3 regions of the Pseudoduganella sp. SL102 genome follow, and region 3 is predicted to be linked to each of the others. Evidence: riboswitches for the same ligand, from Rfam matches in the RefSeq annotation. Region 3 holds a riboswitch; each other region holds the start of a gene.

Region 1 (6,455 bases), 2.2 Mb from region 3:
GAACTCGCCTTCGGCATTCCGGCCCTTCAGCACGTGCAGGTCGACACCGTCGACGGTGACTTCATGCACGCCTTCCTCCAGCGGGCGCAATGAGCGTGGAATACCGTTGCCCAGGTGATAGCTGAGGCCAGCCGGCATCTCCACCGGCAAGCCGCCCGCATGGCGAGGGCCGGCCCACGCCGCCACTTCCTCCAGGCGCTCGTCGACCAGGCGCACTTCGATACCTTCGACGGCCAGCGCGGCGATCACGGCAAAGAATACCGACGATACCGTGGCAAACGTCAGGTATGCCGCGGTGATCCGCTTGCGCAGCGAATCCTCCTTGCGGAGCGAGTGCCCGCTGTGCAGTGTGTCCCCTTTATGCAGCGAGTCCACCTTGTGCAGTGAATTCCCCTTGCGCAGCGGTTCCGTTTCACGCATCGGATTCGACCAGCTTGTAGCCGATCTTCGAGATCGTGTGCAGCATCGGATGCGGGAACGGCTTGTCGAGCGCCTGCCGCAGGGCGTGGATGTGCACGCGCAGCGCGTCGGTATCCGGCGGATTGTCGCCCCACACCTCGTGCAGCACCTGCTCGCGAGACACCACCTTCGGCGCCTCGCGCATCAGCAGCCGCAGGATCGTATACCCGGTTTTCGTCAGCGCCAGCGGGCGGCCGGCACGCTTGGCCTCGAACGTTTCGGTATTGAAGGTCAGGTCGCCGAACGCCAGCACGGCGTTGGCCGCATGGCCGCCTTTGGCCCGCCGCACCAGGGCCTTCAGGCGCACTTCCAGCTCGACCAGGGAAAACGGCTTGACGAGGTAATCGTCGGCGCCGCTGTCGAAACCGGCCACCTTGTCTTCCAGCGTGTCGCGCGCGGTCAGCATCAGCACCGGCATGTCCTTGCGCAGCTCGCCGCGCAGCTTCTGGCACAGGTCCAGGCCATTCAGGCCAGGCAGCATCACGTCCAGCACCACGGCGTCATATTCGTGCTCGGTCGCCAGCGCCAGCCCGCCATAGCCGTTCGAGGCCGAATCCAGCACATAGCCTTTCGGCTCCAGAAAGCCATACAGGTTGGCGACGATGTCGGGGTTGTCTTCGATGATGAGGATGCGCATCGCACCATTATAATTCGCGCTTTCCCCATCGATCGCCAGACATGACCCTGCCCGCCTCCGCGTCCCCGAGCGTGCCAATCGGCGCGCCAGCGCGCGTCCCCTTCAGTGTGCCCGGTGTCGCCTCCACGGCCGATGCGGCGCTGGCCTGCCGCCTCGCGCATGCGATCGACCACAAGACCAAGCCGCCCGGCAGCCTGGGCGTGCTGGAAACCTTGGCGCACCAGGTGGGCATGATCCAGCGCACCACGTCGCCGGCGATCGACGCACCGGCCATCCTCGTCTTCGCCGCCGACCATGGCGTGGTGACCGAAGGCATCTCCGCCTTCCCGCAGGATGTGACGTGGCAGATGGTCGAGAACTTCCTGGCCGGCGGCGCCGCCATCAATGTGTTCGCCGCGCAGAACGGCTGCGCGCTGCAGGTCATCGACGCCGGCGTGGCGCACGACTTCGGCACGCGCGCCGGCCTCACGGATCGCAAGATCGCCGGCGGCACGCGCAACTTCGCGGTGGAGCCGGCCATGACGGCCGAACAATGCGGCCAGGCGCTTGCGCACGGCGCCGCGCTGGTCGACGCACTGCCCGGCAACGTGATCGGCTTCGGCGAAATGGGCATCGGGAACACCACCGCCGCCGCCGCGCTGATGCACAAGCTGACGGGCATTCCAGCCGCTGCCTGCGTGGGCGCCGGCACAGGCCTCGGCCCGGAAGGCGTGCAGCACAAGGGCCGCGTGATCGAAGCCGCCGCCGCGCGCCACGCCACGGCCACGGCGCCGCTGGACGTGCTGGCCACCTTCGGCGGTTTCGAGATCGCCATGATGGCCGGCGCCATGCTGCGCGCGGCCGAGCGCCGCATGGTGCTGCTGATCGACGGGTTCATCGTCACCAGCGCCCTGCTCGTGGCGGCGCGGCTGCAGCCGGCGATCCTCGACTATTGCGTGTTCTCCCATTGCTCGAACGAAAACGGCCACCGCCAGCTCCTTGAAACGCTGGGCGGCAAGCCGCTGCTGCAACTGGACCTGCGCCTGGGCGAAGGCACCGGCAGCGCACTGGCGCTGCCGCTGGTCCATGCCGCCGTCAACTTCCTGAACCGCATGGCCACGTTCGCATCGGCCCAGGTCAGCGGGAAGCACTGACCATGCTGCAGCTGCGGCTGTTCTTCATCGCGCTGCAATTCTTCACACGGCTGCCGATCCCGGCGTGGGTCGGCTTCGAGCCGCACTGGCTGCACCATGCGTCGCGCTACTTCCCGCTCGTCGGCCTGGTGGTCGGCGCCATCGCCGCGGCCATCTACTGGGCCGCCGCGATGGTACTGCCGCCGGCCGTTGCCGTGCTGCTGTCCACCGCGGCTGGCATCTATCTCACGGGAGCATTCCACGAAGACGGCTTTGCCGACACCTGCGACGGCCTGGGCGGCGGCATGACGCGCGAGCGTGCGCTGGAGATCATGAAGGATTCACGGATCGGTGCCTATGGCGCGATCGGCATCCTCCTGATGCTGGCGGTGAAATGCGCCGCGTTGTCCCACCTGCCCCCGCTGGCCACGGTGGCCGCCCTGTGCATCGCCCATCCGCTGTCCCGCCTGATGGCGGCAAGCCTGATCTGGCGCATGGCATACGCGCGTGCCGAAGGCAAGGCCAAGCCGATGGCCCAGCAGATGACGGGCCCCGAATTCGCCATCGCCGCCGCCTGCTGCGTTCCCGCCGTGCTGGCGGCAACGGCGCTGGGCTGGCTGGACTGGCGCGCCATCGCCATCGGCACCGGCGCGATGGTGCTCGTCACGCTGTGGTTCGCCCGCAAGCTGCGGCAACGCCTCGGCGGCTACACCGGCGATGGCCTGGGGGCCGTCCAGCAGCTGGCGGAAATCGCCTTCTATGTGTGCGTGCTGGCGCGGTGGGGCTGACACAAATGGAACTCACGCAGATGAAATTAACTCTCGTGCGCCACCCTCGTCCGGCCGCGGCCGAAGGCATCTGCTATGGCCGCAGCGACCTGCCGGTGGATCCCGATGAGCTGGCGCGCGTGCATGCGGCGCTGCGCGACCTGGGGCTGCCGGGAGACGCCCCGGTGTTTTCCAGCCCGCTGCGCCGTTGCGCCGCCCTCGCCAGCCTGCTGTCGCCCGCCGTGCTGTACGACGCCGACCTGGCTGAAATGGATTTTGGCGACTGGGAAGGCCGCAACTGGAACGATATCCCCCGCGCGCAGGTCGATGCCTGGGCGGCCGACCTGCTGCATGACCGCCCCGGCGGCGGCGAATCCGTGCTCGACGTGGCGCGCCGCGTGGCCGCCGCACTGGCCAGGATCCGCCGGCATGGCAGCGCGCGCGCCATCGTGGTCTGCCATGCCGGCACCATGCGCCTGGCCGCCACGCTGGCCGATGGCGCGCCGCTGGAGCAGGCGGCGCTTGCCGCGGCGTCCCGGCCGCACCGCATCGGCTACGGCGAAGTTGTCCGGCTGGTGTTTTCGTGATGCCTGCAAGCGCTCGATCCCTGCCTGGTACGTGCCTGGTACGTGCCTGGTACGTGCTTTGTACATACTTCGTACGTGCTTGATATTTGCTCCATACCTTATAATTGCGCGGTTTTGGTGCCCGCGCTCGAGTCCTCGAGCGCAGTTAAACGGGAAATACGCAGCCAGGTCTCCTGATCGGCCAACGTATGCTGCCCCCGCAACGGTAAGCAGGCTGCCGCGCGCGAGCAATCGCAGCGCGGCAGCGGTCCGCGACAGCCACTGTGCAATTGCATGGGAAGGCCGGACCGTGATGCCTGCCAGCCCGGATACCGGCCAAACCAGGTGGAGCCGCCCCGTTGCGGAGCGGCTCTGTTCAATCCGGCCTGCGGGGACGTTGGCCGGTTGCTCCACTTTACAAAGATTTGCCATGACCTCTCCTGTTGCATCCCAGGCGGCGCTCGCGTCGCTGGCGCTCGCCATTGCCGCGCCGGCCGTACACGCCCAGGCCACTGCCATCGATTCCATCATCGTCACCGCCACCCGCACGCCGCAACTGGCCAGCGAAGTAATCAGCGACACCGTCACGATCAATGCCGAACAGATCGCCAACTCCGGGGCCGGCTCCATTACCGAACTGCTGCAGCGCCAGCGCGGCATCGAAGTCACCCGTAACGGCGGCCCCGGCGCGGCGTCGAACGTGTTCATCCGCGGTGCCAACGGCAACCAGAGCGTGGTGCTGGTAGACGGCATCCGCATCGCTTCGGCATCGACCGGCTCGGCCAGCTGGAACGGCATTCCCCTGTCGGCCATCGAGCGCATCGAGATCGTCTACGGCCCGCTGTCCACGCTGTACGGAGCCGACGCCATCGGCGGCGTGATCCAGCTGTTCACGAAAAAAGGCGAAGGCGCTCCGGCGATCTCGGCGTCGGTCGGTGGCGGCAGCGACAGGACCTTCGCGGCCGATGCGGCCATTTCCGGCGGCACGGACCAGCTGAGCTACGCGTTCTCCGTCTCGAAGGAACGGTCCGACGGCTTCTCGGCCACGCGCCGGCCCAGCGCCAACTTCGACCCGGACGACGACGGCTACGATCGCAAGGGCGCGGCCGGCCAGGTGGCCTACAAGCTGGCGCCCGGCCATGAGCTGGGCGCGATGTTCCTGTATACCGATACCGAGTCCGACTACGACAGCGCCACCTTCGATGCCTACAGCACGCAAACGGTCAGCAACGTGGGGGTCTACTCGCGCAACCAGTTCCTGCCCTTCTGGACCATGCTGGTGCAGGCTTCGCAATCGCGCGACAAGTCCGGCTCGTTCTACGACGTCGGCCCGTTCGGTTCCAGCCAGATCGATACCACGACCAGCACCTTCACCTTCCAGAACGATTTCCGCATCGGCAGCGACAACCTGCAGGTGCTGTATGAACACCGCAAGGAAGAAGTCGACGGTTCCACCGCGGCGCTGAACCGCACGCGCCACAACAATGCGTTCGCGGCCAACTACAGCCTGAAGCGCGGTGCGCACCTGGCCAGCGTGGGCGTGCGCCACGACGACAACTCGGAATACGGTTCGAAGACCACCGGCTCGGTCGGCTACGGCTACCGCATCACCAGCGCCCTGCGCGCCGAGGCCAGCTTCGCCACCAGCTTCCGTGCTCCGTCCTATAACGAGCTGTATTACCCGGGCTATGGCAACAAGGAAAATCGCCCCGAGGAAGGCCGCAATACGGAAGCGGGCCTGCGCTACGACGACGGCACCCAGAAACTGGCCGCGGTGTACTACCGCAACAAGCTGGACAACCTGCTGCTGAACACTTCGCCGTGCCCGTATCCCGGCTACCAGTACGGCTGCGCCTACAACATCAACAAGGCGCTGCTGGAAGGCCTGTCGCTGTCGGCCGAGCGCCAGATGGGCAAGCTGCTGCTGGTCGCCAATGCCGATATCCAGGATCCGCAGGACGAAACCACCGGCAAGCGCCTGCAGCGCCGTGCCAAGCGCCACGCCAGCTTCGTGGCCGAGTACGACATGGGCGCCGTGCGCGGCGGCGTGGAACTGCAAGCGTCGTCGGACCGTTTCGACGACGCGGTCAACCGCAACCGCCTGCCCGGCTACGGCGTGGTGAACCTGTACGCCACGTACCGCTTCAACCAGGACTGGTCGGCGCTGGTCCGCTGGAACAACGTGGGCGACAGGAAGTACGAGCTGGCCCGCTACTACCAGACCGGCGGCTCGAACGTGTTCGCAGCCCTCCGCTACGGCTTCAAGTAATCGAAGCCCGGGTAGTGAAGCCCGAGTAGTAAAGTCCCAGTAATGCTAAGCTGCCGGGCGCGCCAATGCGCCCGGCGCTTTTCTCCAGGCAGAACATGCATCCACTCTCCGCCCACCTGCGTTACCGCACCGGCATCGTCACCGCCGGATTGCTGCTGGCGTCGATCGCCAGCCTGCTGTTCGCGGGCGTCACGGGCTCCGTCGCCATCCCGCTCGCCGACCTGCCCGGCGCGCTGCAAGAACTCATTCACGGCCGCGCCGATACGCTGGCCGCCACCCTGCTCGACCTGCGCGCCAGCCGCGCACTGACCGCCTTCGTTACCGGCGCCACGCTGGCCCTGGCCGGGGTCATGATGCAGACCCTGCTGCGCAATCCCCTTGCCGACCCCTACGTGCTGGGCATCTCGGCCGGCTCCGCGGTCGGCGCCCTGCTGGCGCTGATGCTGATGTGCGCCGCATGGATGGTCGATGCGGCCGCCTTCATCGGCGCGGTAGCCATCTCCATGCTGCTGTACCTGCTGGCGCGGCGCGACATGCGCGGCGGCAGCGCCGCCGAGGGCGGTACCGCCCTGCTGCTGTTGACCGGCACGATCCTCTCGGCCGGCTGCGCGGCGCTGATCATGCTGATGCTGTCGATCGCCCCCG
Region 2 (6,455 bases), 3.7 Mb from region 3:
CGCTGGCCGTGGCGCTGGCCGCCGGCTACACCGGCTGGCTGCTGCTGTGGGTCCTCGGCGTGGTGCTGGTGTCGATGTGCGTGGCGCGCGGGCGCGATGCGCTGCTGGTGCTGCTGACGGCATGGGCCGTGATCGTGATCCTGCTGCCGCGCTGGGTGCCCGACATGGCCAACCACGCGGTGGCGCTGCCGACCCGTTTCGAGGACGCCATCCACGTGCAGCGCGAATACCTGGCGCTGGGCGATTCGCACAACCCGAACGATCCGGCATTCACCTCCTTCCGCGACAGGCTGCTGAAGCAATATGGCGTGACGCGCATCGAAGACCTGCCGGTCAACTTCAAGGGCCTGGTGGGCATGGAAGGGGAGCGCAAGTCGAGCGAGCTGTTCGACCGCTACGCCGCGGCCGCGTTCGACCGGCAGGAACGGCAGGGCGAGATCATCGATGCCTTCGGCTGGGCCAGCCCGGCGCTGGCGCTGCGGCGCCTGTCGATGGCGGCGGCCGGGACCGACCTGGCCAGCTACCGTTCGTTCCTGGAGCAGGGCGAGCGCTATCGCTACGCGCTGATCCAGGGCCTGAACCGCATCCAGGTGGAGCGGCTGGCCTATGCCGACGACATCGACCGGAGCAAGGATAACCGCGTGTCGCGAGACCATTGGCGGGAGTTCCCGGAATTCCAGTATGAAGCGGCGCCGGTGGCCACCACGCTGCGGCGCGTGGCTCCGGCGGCCGGCGTGCTGGCCCTGTGGCTGGCCGCACTGGGCACGCTGGCCTGGGTGCTGGCGGGCCGGCTGGGGAGGATCGCGCGATGAACTGGCTTGCCCACGAAATGCGGCTGGTGCTGCGCTCGCGGCTGTCCGCCTGCGCCTTGCTGCTGCTGTTGCTGCTGTCCGCGCTGGCTGTCTGGTCGGGCATGCGGGAAGTCGAACGCCAGCGGCAGACCATCGCCCGCCTGGCGCCGCTGCATGAACAGGACGTGGCCGCGCTGGCGGCGCGCTACCCGGACAGCAAGGATGCCGGCAATCCGGCCTACTACACGTTCTACAACACATGGGATCCGCCATCGGCCGCGGCGTTCCTGGCGCTGGGCCTGCGCGACGTGGCGCCGTACGTCCTGCGCATCCGCGCGCTGGGATTGCAGGCCCAGCTCTACGAAGGCGAGACGTTCAATCCGGAAGTGGCGCTGCCGGGCCGCTTCGACTTCGCCTTCGTGCTGATCTACCTGGCGCCGCTGTTCGCGATCGCGCTGCTGCACGACCTGGTGTCGGGCGAGCGGCAGACGGGCCGGCTGCGGCTCCTGCTGGCGATGCCCGACGCGGGGCGGCTGTGGCGGCGCCGCGCCGGCTTGCGCTATGCGTTGCTGTTCGCCTGCCTGGCCGCGCCGGCGTGCGTGGGCGCGGCATTGTCCGGCACCGGCATCGTGGCGACCGGCATCGTGCTGGCGGTGACGGCGGCCTGCCTGGCCTTCTGGACCGGCCTGTCGCTGCTGGTCGCCTCGCTGCACTGGCGCTCCGTGACCAACGCCACCGTGCTGATGGGAGCCTGGGCCGTGCTCACGCTGGTGCTGCCGGCACTGGCCAACGTGGCGCTGATCCGGGCGATCCCCGTGCACCAGGGCGTCGACCTGATGCTGGCCCAGCGTCAGGTCGTGCATGGCGCCTGGGAACTGCCGCGCGAAGAAACCATGCGCAAGTTCGTTGCCAGCCATCCGGAATGGAAGGACCACACCGCCGTACCGGGCAGGTTCCACTGGAAGTGGTACTTCGCCTTCCACCAGGTGGGCGACGAGAGCGTGGCCGGCGCGGCGCGCGACTATCGCGGCGGACTGCTGGCGCGGCAGGCATGGACGGGCCGGCTCGGCTGGCTGCTGCCGGGCGTGGGCGCGCAGGCCGTGCTGCACCGGCTCGCCGGCACGGACCTGCCGGCGCAACTGGCGTACCAGGACGCGATCGCGGCGTTCCACCGGCAGATCCGCACGTTCTACTATCCCTACCTGTTCAACGACCGCCCGTTCGGCACGGCCGATTTCGCCAGGCAGCCCGGGTTCGTGCCGCGCGTGCCGGACGGGATGCCCGGCCGGGATGGCCTGGCCGCCCTGCTTGCCCTGTTCGTGCTGGCGGGGGCCGTGCAGCTGGCGGGCCTGTGGCGGCTGGGCCGCTTGCGGATGTGACAAAGCGGCAGCCTTGCATGTAGAATCCGGCGCTTGAGCAAACGGTGCCTTCCTGCCAGCCGGCCGGAGGGTGAAACGGGAAGCCGGTGACGCGCGGGATGACCATCCTCCGCCAGTCCGGCGCAGCCCCCGCTGCTGTAAGCCTGACGAACCGGCGCCACCGCCACTGTGTCGAGACACGACACGGGAAGGCACGCACCGGCCAGAATGACGGCAAGCCAGAAGACCGGCCGTTTGCAATGATGTGCCGGATCCCGGGGTGTGGGCCGGCCTGTTGCGTATTCATGGCCGGCCCTCGCGGGCACGGCCGGACCGGTCGGATCAATTGAGCATTTCCCCACTCGTGCGCGCCCTGGCCGCGCTGCTGTGCATCCTGGCCTGCGCGCGCGGCCAGGCCGCCGTGCTGTTCGGCATCGTCACCGAGCGCGCCGCGCCCGTCGCGATCGAGGCGGCGCACCGCCACCTGGCCCTGCATCCGCAAGACCGTATCGACTTGCGCACCCCGGCGCAATGGATGGCGCTGGGCGAGCGCGACATGGCGCGGCTGGTCGGCGGCGCCGATACCATCCTGGCCGTGTCGCTGTTCGGCGATCCGGCCCACCGCCTGAAGACCGCGCTGGCCCGCCATGCGAAACCGCGCACGGCGGTGCTGGCCTTCAACGGCGAGGCCAGCCTCAGCCTGATGACCCGCGATGGCCATGGCGCGCTGCGCGATTTCCCTGCCGATACGCTGCGCGACCTGTCGGCGGAAAAACCGTCGCCCGCCGCGCTGCGGGCCGCGCAGGCGCATCCTGCCGCACCGCATTGGCTGGCCGCGCGCCGGCTTTGGCAGGCCGGCGGTGTCGGCAATACCGCGGCGCTGTTCGGCCACCGGCTGCACCCGGCCACGCCGCTGGCCAGCGCACAGGCGGAACCGACGCTGCGCGTGCGCGTGGGCCGGCGCGAACTGGCCGACGCGGCAGCCTGGGGCCATGGCGCGCAGCTGGGCTTGACGGCACGGCCGGCCGTGGTGGTGCTGGACCTGTCGAACATGGATGCGGCCGTGCCGGCCGCCGTGTGCGCGCGCATCGAGGCCGGCGGCCAGCCGTGCGTGCAGGTGCTCACGCGCTGGGGCGGCGCGTCGCGCGAGGCGCTGGAACGCCTGCCCGAGCTGGTTGCGCCGGCCCGGCCGGCGGCACTGGTGGTGCTGCAGGATTTCGTGGTCGGCGCGGCCGAGGGGCGCGAAGCCGTCGCCGAAGCGCTGAAGCGCCTCGATATTCCCGTGTTCAAGGGGATCCGGCTGTCCGACCGCACGGCGCTGCAGTGGCGCCTGTCGCCGGACGGCCTGCCGCCCGATTCGGTGCAGTACCGCGTGGCGCTGCCGGAATTGCAGGGCATCGGCCAGCCGATCGTGGTGGCCGCCCTGGGCCAGGCGCAGCGCGACCGGCTGACCGGCATCGAGAACCGTCCGCCGGTCATGCTCGATGCCGAGGCGGCGCGGCTGGCGGCGCGCGTCAACCGCTGGCTGGCGCTGCGCGACAAGCCGAACCGCGACAAGCGCGTGGCGCTGATCTACTACAACCACCCGCCGGGCCGCCAGAACATCGGCGCCGACAACCTGGACGTGCCGGCTTCGCTGTTCGACATGCTCCATGCGCTGAAGGACGCCGGCTATACGGTGGGCGAGCTGCCCGCGTCGCCCGAGGCGCTGCTCGACCGGATCATGGCGCAGGGCGTCAACCTGCCGGAAGACCGCGGCGCGCTGCGCGAGCTGGCTGGCACGGTGAACACCGTGAGCGCGGCGGACTATGCGGCATGGTTCGCCACCCTGTCGCCGCGGGTGCAGCGTGAGATGACCAGCGGCCTGCTGGGCCGCCTGCATGCGGACGTACTGGACGCGGAGAAGGCCGGCGAATGGCTGCTGGGCCGCAAGCAGGTCGACGTGATCGTCAAGGAATTGCAGCATCTCGTGGAAGGCGCCGATCACCCGCGGCGCGAGGCGGCGATGCGCGACCTCGAAGCGCTGGGCGAGGGTTACCGCGCCTGCCTCGACGTGCGGGCGGCGCGCCGCTGCGCCGGGCTGGATGCACTCAACCGCAAGGTCGCCGGCTATGGCATCGAGGGCCTGAAAGGGTGGGGCGCCGCGCCCGGCAGGATCATGGTCGACCAGGGCCGGATGCTGGTGCCGGGCCTGGTGTTCGGCAATGTGTTCATCGGCCCGCAGCCGCCGCGCGGCTGGGAAGTGGACGAGGAACTGCTGCATGCGAACACCAGCATCACGCCGCCGCACCAGTACCTCGGCTTCTATCACTGGGTGCGCGACCGTTTCAGGGCCGACGCCCTGGTGCACGTGGGGCGCCATTCCACCTATGAATTCCTGCCCGGGAAAGCGGTCGGCCTGGCCAGCGACGATTACCCGAGCCTGATCGCCGGCGACCTGCCAGGCATCTACCCGTACATCGTCGACGGGGTCGGCGAAGGCACGCAGGCCAAGCGGCGCGGGCTGGCCGTGATCGTCGACCACCTGACGCCGCCACTGGCCAGCACGCCGCTGTACGACGACCTGCTGGCGCTGCGCCAGGTGGTGGAAAGCTACGAGGCGGCCAGCTCGGAATCGCTGAAGATGCAGGCGGCGCGCCTGATGCGCGAACGCGTGGTGGCGCTGAACCTGAAGGCGGAGCTGGAAGCGTCGATGGCGGACGTGCTGGCCGTGCGCGGCATCGGCTACGACGCGGCCGACGACGACCTGCTGGCCCACGAGATCGGCCACTATCTCACCAAGCTTCAGGAAAAGTTCATGCCGCATGGCCTGCACATCTTCGGCCGGCCCTGGAAGCAGGCGTCGATCGACCTGATGCTGGCGTCGATGAGGAAGGGCGGCATCGACGGGCGGGAAGTCCCCGCGGAAGTGGCCGCGAACCTGGTCGAGTCGCCGCGCCTGGAAATGCAGGCGCTGCTGGCGGGGCTGGATGGCCGCTACATCGAGCCGGGCAAGGGCAACGATCCGCTGCGCTCCCCGGAGGCGCTGCCGACGGGGCGCAATTTCCATGCGGTCGATGGCGATATCCTGCCCACGAAGCTGGGCTACCAGCTGGGTGCCGACCTGGCCGGCAAGGCGATCGTCCGGGGCGGCAAGAACGCGACAGCCGGCAGCGAAGGCATCATCCTGTGGGCGTCCGACGCGGTCCGCGACGAAGGCGTGATGGTGGCGTTCGCGCTGGCCATGATGGGCGCGGAACCGGTGTGGAATGCGCGCGGCATCGTCACCGACGTGCGCCTCAGGCCGGGAGCGCCGCGCCGCGATGCGCTGGTGACGACGTCCGGCCTGTTCCGCGACCTGTACCCGAACCTGATCCGGCTGATCGACCGCGCCGGGCGGCTGGCGCTGGCGGCATCGGCCGGCACGCTGGCGGCCGAGGACCCGTCGCTGCGGCCGGCGCTGGAAGCCGCGCTGGCGCCGATGAACGGCGTGGCCTGGGGCGACGAGCCCGTGGCCGGCAACCGCGTGGCCGCCGAGTGGCTGGTGCGGCAGCGGGCGCTGGTGCGCGCCGGCCAGCCCGTGGCCGAGGCGGGCAGGGGTGCCGCGCAGCGCGTGTTCGGCGATGCACCGGGCGCCTACGGCACCGGCGTGAATCGCCTGACCGAGCGTTCCGGCGCGTGGCGCGAGCGCGACGAGATCGGCGCCGCCTACCGCAACCGGATGGGCCACGCGTATGGCCTCGACGGCAGCGGCGAAGCGGAGCATGCGGCGTTCAATGCGGCGCTGGACGGCATCGCCCGCACCTACCACGGCCGCGCCAGCAACCTGTATGGCCTGCTCGATAACAACGACGCGTTCGATTACCTGGGCGGCCTGTCGCTGGCGGTCGAGGGCCGCACCGGCCGCGTGCCCGAGGCGCTGATCCTGCAGCATGCGCAGCCGGGCCGCGCCGATGTCGAGCCCTTGGCGGCCGCGCTGCTGGGCGAGCTGCGCGGCCGCTTCCTGAATCCGGCCTGGCTCAAGCCGCTGATGGGGCATGGCTATGCGGGGGCGCGCACGATGGGCCAGGAATTCCTGGAAAACCTGTGGGGCTGGCAGGTGACGCGGCCCGACCTGGTGAAGGACTGGGCGTGGGACGAAGTGAAGTCGGTGTATTTCGACGACAGGCATGGCCTGGGCCTGCCGCAATTCCTCGGCCAGCGCCACAACGCACACGTCAAGGCGCATATGCTGGCGATCTTCATGGTCGCCGCGGAAAAGGGGTTCTGGAAAACCGATCCCGCCACGCTGCGGCGGATGGGCGGCGAACTGGCGCGGCTGGTGGCC
Region 3 (6,455 bases):
ATCGCTGCTGCGCGATTTCTCGGCCCCCGTGATCCTCGAATACCCGTACACGGACGACGAACTGCTGCACCTGTTCCGCCATGACAGCGACCCGGTAAACCGCTGGGAAGCCGGGCAGCGCCTGGCCATGGCGCGCCTGCTCAAGCTGACCGCCGCCGTGCAGGCGGGCGAAGTGCTCGACCTGGACTACACCTTCGTGTCGGCGCAGCGCGCGCTGCTGCTCGACAGCACGCTGGAAGCGGCGTTCCGCGAGCAGGCGCTGATCCTGCCATCCGAATCCGTGATCGCGGACCAGATGGAAGTGGTCGACCCGCAGGCGATCCACCACGCCCGCCAGTTCATGCGCAGGACCATCGCCGTCATGCTGCGCAGCGAACTGTTGAACGCCATCGCGGCCAACCAGACGCCGGGCGACTACAGCCCGGACGCCGTCTCGGCCGGCAAGCGCGGCCTGAAGAACCTGTCGCTGGCCTACCTGCTGGCCGCGCCGGACGCCTTCACGCTCGACCTGGCGCGCCGCCAGTTCAACGAAGCGACCAACATGACCGACCGCGCGTCGGCGCTGACGGCGCTGATCCACAGCGGCGCGGATGTCGAAGCGCAGCTGCAGGCGTTCTACGACCAGTTCAAGGGCGAGGCGCTGGTGGTCGACAAGTGGTTCGCCATGCAGGCCAGCGCGCCGACCACCACCGTGGCGCGCGTGCGCGAGCTGATGGGACACCCGGCCTTCACGCTGCGCACGCCGAACCGCGCGCGCAGCCTGCTGTTCAGCTTTACCAACAACAACCCGTCGCAATTCCACGCGAAGGATGGCAGCGGCTATGAATTCTGGGCCGAGCACGTGGTCAAGCTCGACGCGCTGAACCCGCAGGTGGCGGCCCGCTTCGCGCGCGGCATGGACCGCTGGCGCCGCTATGCGCCCGAGCTGCAGGCGCACATGCGCCGCGCACTGGAACGGGTGGCCGGCGCGCCGAAGCTGTCGAACGACGTGATGGAAGTGGTGTCGAAGGCATTGGCCAACTAAAGAATTATCTACAAACCAAGGGAATCCATGAAACGTATCAGCCTTACCCAACACCTCGTCGAGGAACAGCGCCAGCACCACAATATCCCGGCCGAACTGCGCCTGCTGATCGAAGTGGTCTCGCGTGCCTGCAAGACCATCGCCCACTCGGTGGGCAAGGGCGCCCTCGGTGACGTGCTGGGCGCGCTCGAAAGCGAGAACGTGCAGGGCGAAGTGCAGAAAAAGCTCGACGTCATCTCGAACGAGATCCTGCTCGAAGCGAACGAGTGGGGCGGCCACCTGGCCGCGATGGCATCCGAAGAGATGGAGACCATCCACCTGATCCCGAACCGCTATCCGAAGGGCGAATACATGCTGGTGTTCGATCCGCTGGACGGCTCGTCGAACATCGACGTCAACGTGTCGATCGGCACCATCTTCTCGGTGATCAAGGCGCCGGAAGGCATGGCCACGCCGACCGAAACGGATTTCCTGCAGCCGGGCAGCAAGCAGGTCGCCGCCGGCTACGCGGTGTACGGCCCGCAGACGATGCTGGTGCTGACCACCGGGAACGGCGTGAACTGCTTCACGCTGGACCGCGAGATGGGTTCGTGGGTGCTCACGCAGCGCAACATGCAGATTCCGCCGACGACCCGGGAATTCGCCATCAACATGTCGAACCAGCGCCACTGGCAGCCGCCGGTGCAGCGCTACATTGGCGAACTGCTGGCCGGCAGCACGGGCCCGCGCGGCGCCGACTTCAACATGCGCTGGATCGCCTCGATGGTGGCCGACGTGCACCGCATCCTCAACCGCGGCGGCATCTTCATGTACCCGGCGGATGTGCGCGACCCCAGCAAGCCAGGCAAGCTGCGCCTGATGTACGAAGCCAACCCGATGGCCTTCATCGTCGAGCAGGCCGGCGGCATGGCCACCGACGGCAAGCACCGCATCCTGGACATCCAGCCGACCACGCTGCACCAGCGCGTGCCTGTGTTCCTGGGCTCGCGCGATGAAGTGGCGGTGGTCACCGGCTATCACCACGAAGGTACGGCGTAATCTTTCGGCACAAGAATTTCGAAAAGAGACCCTAGTCAACTGTAAAAACCGTTGCTATAATGTGGCCTCTTTCGCAGCGCTTCATGTGCAGCGGAAGACAGGTTAAACAAGTAGTACAGCATCTAGTACAGATTTCTACAGGTTTAGCCGCTGTAGCTCAGTCGGTAGAGCAGCGCATTCGTAATGCGAAGGTCACCAGTTCGATTCCGGTCAGCGGCACCAAGATTGGCAGTAAAACAAAGGGTTGCACGATTTTTCGTGCAGCCCTTTTGTTTTTTCGACGGCTCATGATCAAGTACCGCCATGTAACCCGGCATGACCCATGCTGCCTGTTTCCCGGCTCGAATCATCGCTTGTCCTGGCTTGCTCCGCGTCGGTCCAGGTAGTGCCATCGTCGACTGCGACGTCGAATCCATCTTCATTTGGCGCATGGCGGGTCGACCCGTGGCCAGGCAGGCACTGGCCTGCTCGACGCCGCAGCCCGGCGCTGTTCATGATCTCCGCAAGGCGCGATTCAATCGCAGCAGCTGACGCACCATGTGCGGCAACCCGCATTCCGCTCCCTCCGCCCAATGGTGCCGAGGCATCAAGGATCAATTTCACATCCAAGGGACAGCTCTTACTGCGCAGTGCGTGTCCGTACCTGGCAATGACAGGCGCCCGGGCTTGGCTGTAGAATCCTGCGCTTGTGTGAACGGTGTCCTGCCATCGACCGATGGCAGGGTTAAACGGGAAGCCGGTGACGCGCGGATATCCATCCCCGCCACTCCGGCGCAGCCCCCGCTGCTGTAAGCCTGACGAACCGGTTCAACGCCACTGCATCTGGTCACGCCAGCGCGGGAAGGCAGGAACCGGGAAGGATGAGGGCGAGCCAGAAGACCGGCCGGTCACGATGCATGTGCAAAACCCGGGGAGTGGTTTTGCCTGTTGGCGGTTCGTTTGTTTTCCAGTCTGGCGGTAACGACGCGTGACGTTGCGTGCTTCGTGCGTTCGCGCGCTTGGCCAGAAACGTGCCGTGATTGCTTCGCGTCGCCGGGCATGGCCTTTTTGTATTGCTTGAATATTAATTTTGCCGCGATCCGTCCCCATGAAAATCCCTCCGATGAACACCCGGCTCCTGCCCGTCGTGCTTGCCGTCCTGTCGTTTTCCGCCCATGCGGACGATCCACCCTTCCAGCGCGTGCTGGTCGATGGTTCGCGCATCAGCCAGCTCGGCGAAGCCGATTCCGCTGCCGCGGGCACGGTGACGCAGAGCCAGTTGCAGGCCCGCACCACCTACCGGCCCGGCGAACTGCTGGAAGCCACGCCGGGGCTGGTGGTAAGCCAGCACAGCGGGGAGGGCAAGGCCAACCAGTTCTACCTGCGTGGCTTCAACCTCGATCACGGCACCGACCTGCGCACGACTGTCGACGGCATGCCCGTCAACCAGCGCAGCCATGCCCACGGGCAGGGCTGGACGGACCTGAACTTCGTGATCCCGGAACTGGCCGGGCGGCTCGACTTCAAGAAAGGCCCGTATTCGGCCACATCGGGCGATTTCTCTTCCGCTGGCGCCACCGAACTCACCTACGTGAATCGGCTCACGTCCGGCATTGCCAATTTCACCGCTGGCCAGAACGGCTATGGCCGCGCGATGATCGCCGGTTCGCCTGAAGTCGGCAATGGCAACCTGCTGTACGGACTGGAGACGATGCACAACGATGGCCCCTTCACGCGCGGCGACGACTATCGCAAGGTGAACGGGGTGCTGCGCTACAGCGAAGGCTTCGAGAACAATGGCTACTCGGTTACCGCAATGGCGTACCGCGCCAAGTGGAACGCCACCGACCAGATCCCGCAGCGCGCCGTCGACAGCGGTACGCTGGGCCGCTTCGATGCGATCGACCCTGCCGATGGCGGCAGCGCGCACCGCTACAGCCTGTCCGGCAAATGGCAGCGCAGCGACGATGACACCAGCGCCAGGATATCCGCATATGTGATCGCGAACCGCCTGGAACTGTTTTCGAATTTCACCTACTTCCTGGACGATCCAGTCAATGGCGACCAGTTCGCGCAGCCGGACCGGCGCGTGACGTCCGGCTTCGACGCCAGCTATTCCTGGCATCACCATCGGGGCGGCATGACGTCGACCACCACGGTCGGTCTCACCGCGCAGAACGACAACATCCACAACGGCCTGTACCACACGAAGGCACGCCAGGTGATCGGCACCACGCGTGAAGACCATATCGTCGAGACCAGCGGGGCGCTGTACGTGGAAAACCAGACCCGGTGGAATCCCGCGTTCCGCACGGTAGCGGGACTGCGGGCGGACCGTTATCGATTCGACGTCCACGGCGACAATGCGGCCAATGCCGGCACCGCCAACGACAATATCCTGTCGCCGAGTGCCGGCTTGATCTTCGGACCATGGGCGCGGACCGAGTTCTATGTCAATGCCGGCACTGGCTTCCACAGCAACGACGCGCGCGGCACCGTGATCGCGGTCGATCCGAAGACGGGCGAGCAGGCCGATCGCGTCACGCCGCTGGCCCGCACGCGGGGCCTGGACCTGGGCGTGCGTACCGAATGGGTGCAGGGCCTGCAATCGTCGCTGTCGCTGTACCGCCTCGACATGGATTCCGAACTGCTGTTCGTGGGCGACGCCGGCACGACCGAGGCGGGGCGCCCGAGCCGCCGCTACGGCATTGAGTTCTCCAACTACTACAAGCCGGTGAAATGGCTGTCGCTGGACGCGGATATCGCCTATGCGCGGGCACGCTTCCGCGACCAGGATCCGGCAGGCGACCGGATTCCGGGCGCGGTCGAGGGTGTGGCCCAGTTCGCCGCGACGGTAACGCCGGCCGGGCCATGGTCCGGTGCCCTGCGCCTGCGCTGGTTCGGCCCGCGCCCGCTGATCGAAGATAACAGCGTGCGCTCCAGGGCGACGACGACGCTGAACGGCCGCATTGGCTACCGGATCGGCAAGGCGACCCAGATCGAGCTCGAAGCATTCAACCTGGCCAACCGGAGCGCATCGGCGATCGACTATTTCTATGAGTCGCGGCTGTCTGGCGAGGCGGAGCCGGCCGAAGACATCCACTTCCATCCGATCGAGTCGCGTTCGTTCCGGGTGTCGCTGACGCACCGGTTCTGAATCGCCGCTGTCGCCGTGGGCGAGGCTGCGCGCGAAGGATGACCACGGAAGGGAATCAGCCGATGTGGCGTTCCGGGAAGCCGCCAGGTCCGATGTCGCGGCAGCGGCTGTCGCACGAACGACCTGGCCTTGGGGCGGGTGACCAGACTTTATTCAGCGCGGATTCAGGCCCTTCAAAGGACTTTCAGGCCGCTCGATCCGATAATCTTCGAACATCGAGCCCCGCCGCCAACGTCGTGCCACCCCGGCCGTGCTGATCCTCGGTGGTACTCGCGACAGCACACCCAGCGGACAGCAGGTGTTCGGCGCAACTTGCCCGGCGCCGGCGCTGCGACGGCAGCACCCCATGCGGCATGTCACGTTACTGCTCAAACCGAAGGGGTTCGCCATGCACCCGTCTTCCTGCCTGCATTCCGTCCAGACTTGCGCACGGCGGCTTGCGCCGTTGCTGCTTTCCCTGGCCATCAGCGAGGCCTATGCGGTTGAAACGACCGGTGCGCCCGGCACGCCCGGCACTCCCGGGGCGGTCCCTGGCGCGGCCGGCACGGCGGGAGGACCCGGCCAGCCCACGGTGGCGGTCGCCGGCCCGGACAACAGCCCTGTCAATACGGCCAACGCCACGGGCGGCGCCGGTGGCCAGGGCGGCGATGGCGCTGCCGGCAACGCAGGGCAGGATGGTGGCGCTGCCGGGGCCGGCGGTGCAGGCGGCGCCGCAAGCGCGACTGCGGCGGCACAGCCCGTCTCTGGCGCCGCGACGGCGAATGCCGGGGCCATCGGCGGGAACGGTGGCGCCGCCGGCATCCCTGGTGCCGGTGGCACGGGTGCGGCGGCGGGTGCCGGCGCGGCGGGCGGCAACGGCGGCGACGCCAGTGCGCTGGCCGATGCCCAGGGGCAGGGCGATGGCGATGCGGTGGCGCAAGCGATGGCCATCGGTGGCGATGGCGGCAGCGCGTCGGGCGCCGGTATCGCCGGGCTGGCCGGCGCGGCGACGGCAGCGGCCAGCGGCAGCGGTGCCGGGGCCACCGTGAACATCGCGGCGGAAGCGGTCGGCGGCAAGGGCGGGAACGGTGCCGCCGGCGGGCAGGCCACGGCCAGCGCGACCGGCAGCTCGGCCGGCTCGGGCGACAGCCTGTTGTCGGTCGCGGTCACCCAGCGCGGCGGCGCGGGCGGCGGCGTGCCCGGCACCGGATCGGGCAACGGCGGCGCGGGCGCGGCCTCCAGCGCGATCGATGCCGTCAGCGGCAGCACCAGCGGCAA

The links. Region 3 has a riboswitch for cobalamin ahead of OU994_RS27760 (TonB-dependent receptor). Riboswitches for the same ligand answer to the same signal wherever they lie in the genome.
Region 1: linked by a shared signal. The riboswitch ahead of OU994_RS05545 (TonB-dependent receptor domain-containing protein) and the one ahead of OU994_RS27760 (TonB-dependent receptor) in region 3 are both predicted to bind cobalamin.
Region 2: linked by a shared signal. The riboswitch ahead of OU994_RS12150 (cobaltochelatase subunit CobN) and the one ahead of OU994_RS27760 (TonB-dependent receptor) in region 3 are both predicted to bind cobalamin.

What each region holds. Positions count from the first base shown of each region.
Region 1 covers NZ_CP115554.1:1,311,358-1,317,812, reverse strand. The annotation lists gene OU994_RS05570 (sensor histidine kinase) at 1-420, opposite strand, end outside; gene OU994_RS05565 (response regulator transcription factor) at 413-1,096, opposite strand; gene cobT (nicotinate-nucleotide--dimethylbenzimidazole phosphoribosyltransferase) at 1,138-2,229, shown strand; gene OU994_RS05555 (adenosylcobinamide-GDP ribazoletransferase) at 2,232-2,996, shown strand; gene OU994_RS05550 (histidine phosphatase family protein) at 3,017-3,562, shown strand; cobalamin riboswitch at 3,661-3,897, shown strand; gene OU994_RS05545 (TonB-dependent receptor domain-containing protein) at 3,972-5,810, shown strand; gene OU994_RS05540 (iron ABC transporter permease) at 5,906-6,455, shown strand, end outside.
Region 2 covers NZ_CP115554.1:2,842,032-2,848,486, forward strand. The annotation lists gene OU994_RS12140 (DUF3526 domain-containing protein) at 1-812, shown strand, start outside; gene OU994_RS12145 (DUF3526 domain-containing protein) at 809-2,170, shown strand; cobalamin riboswitch at 2,196-2,420, shown strand; gene OU994_RS12150 (cobaltochelatase subunit CobN) at 2,496-6,455, shown strand, end outside.
Region 3 covers NZ_CP115554.1:6,561,192-6,567,646, reverse strand. The annotation lists gene pepN (aminopeptidase N) at 1-1,024, shown strand, start outside; gene OU994_RS27770 (class 1 fructose-bisphosphatase) at 1,052-2,062, shown strand; tRNA gene OU994_RS27765 (tRNA-Thr) at 2,209-2,284, shown strand; cobalamin riboswitch at 2,741-2,965, shown strand; gene OU994_RS27760 (TonB-dependent receptor) at 3,165-5,198, shown strand; gene OU994_RS27755 (PEP-CTERM sorting domain-containing protein) at 5,644-6,455, shown strand, end outside.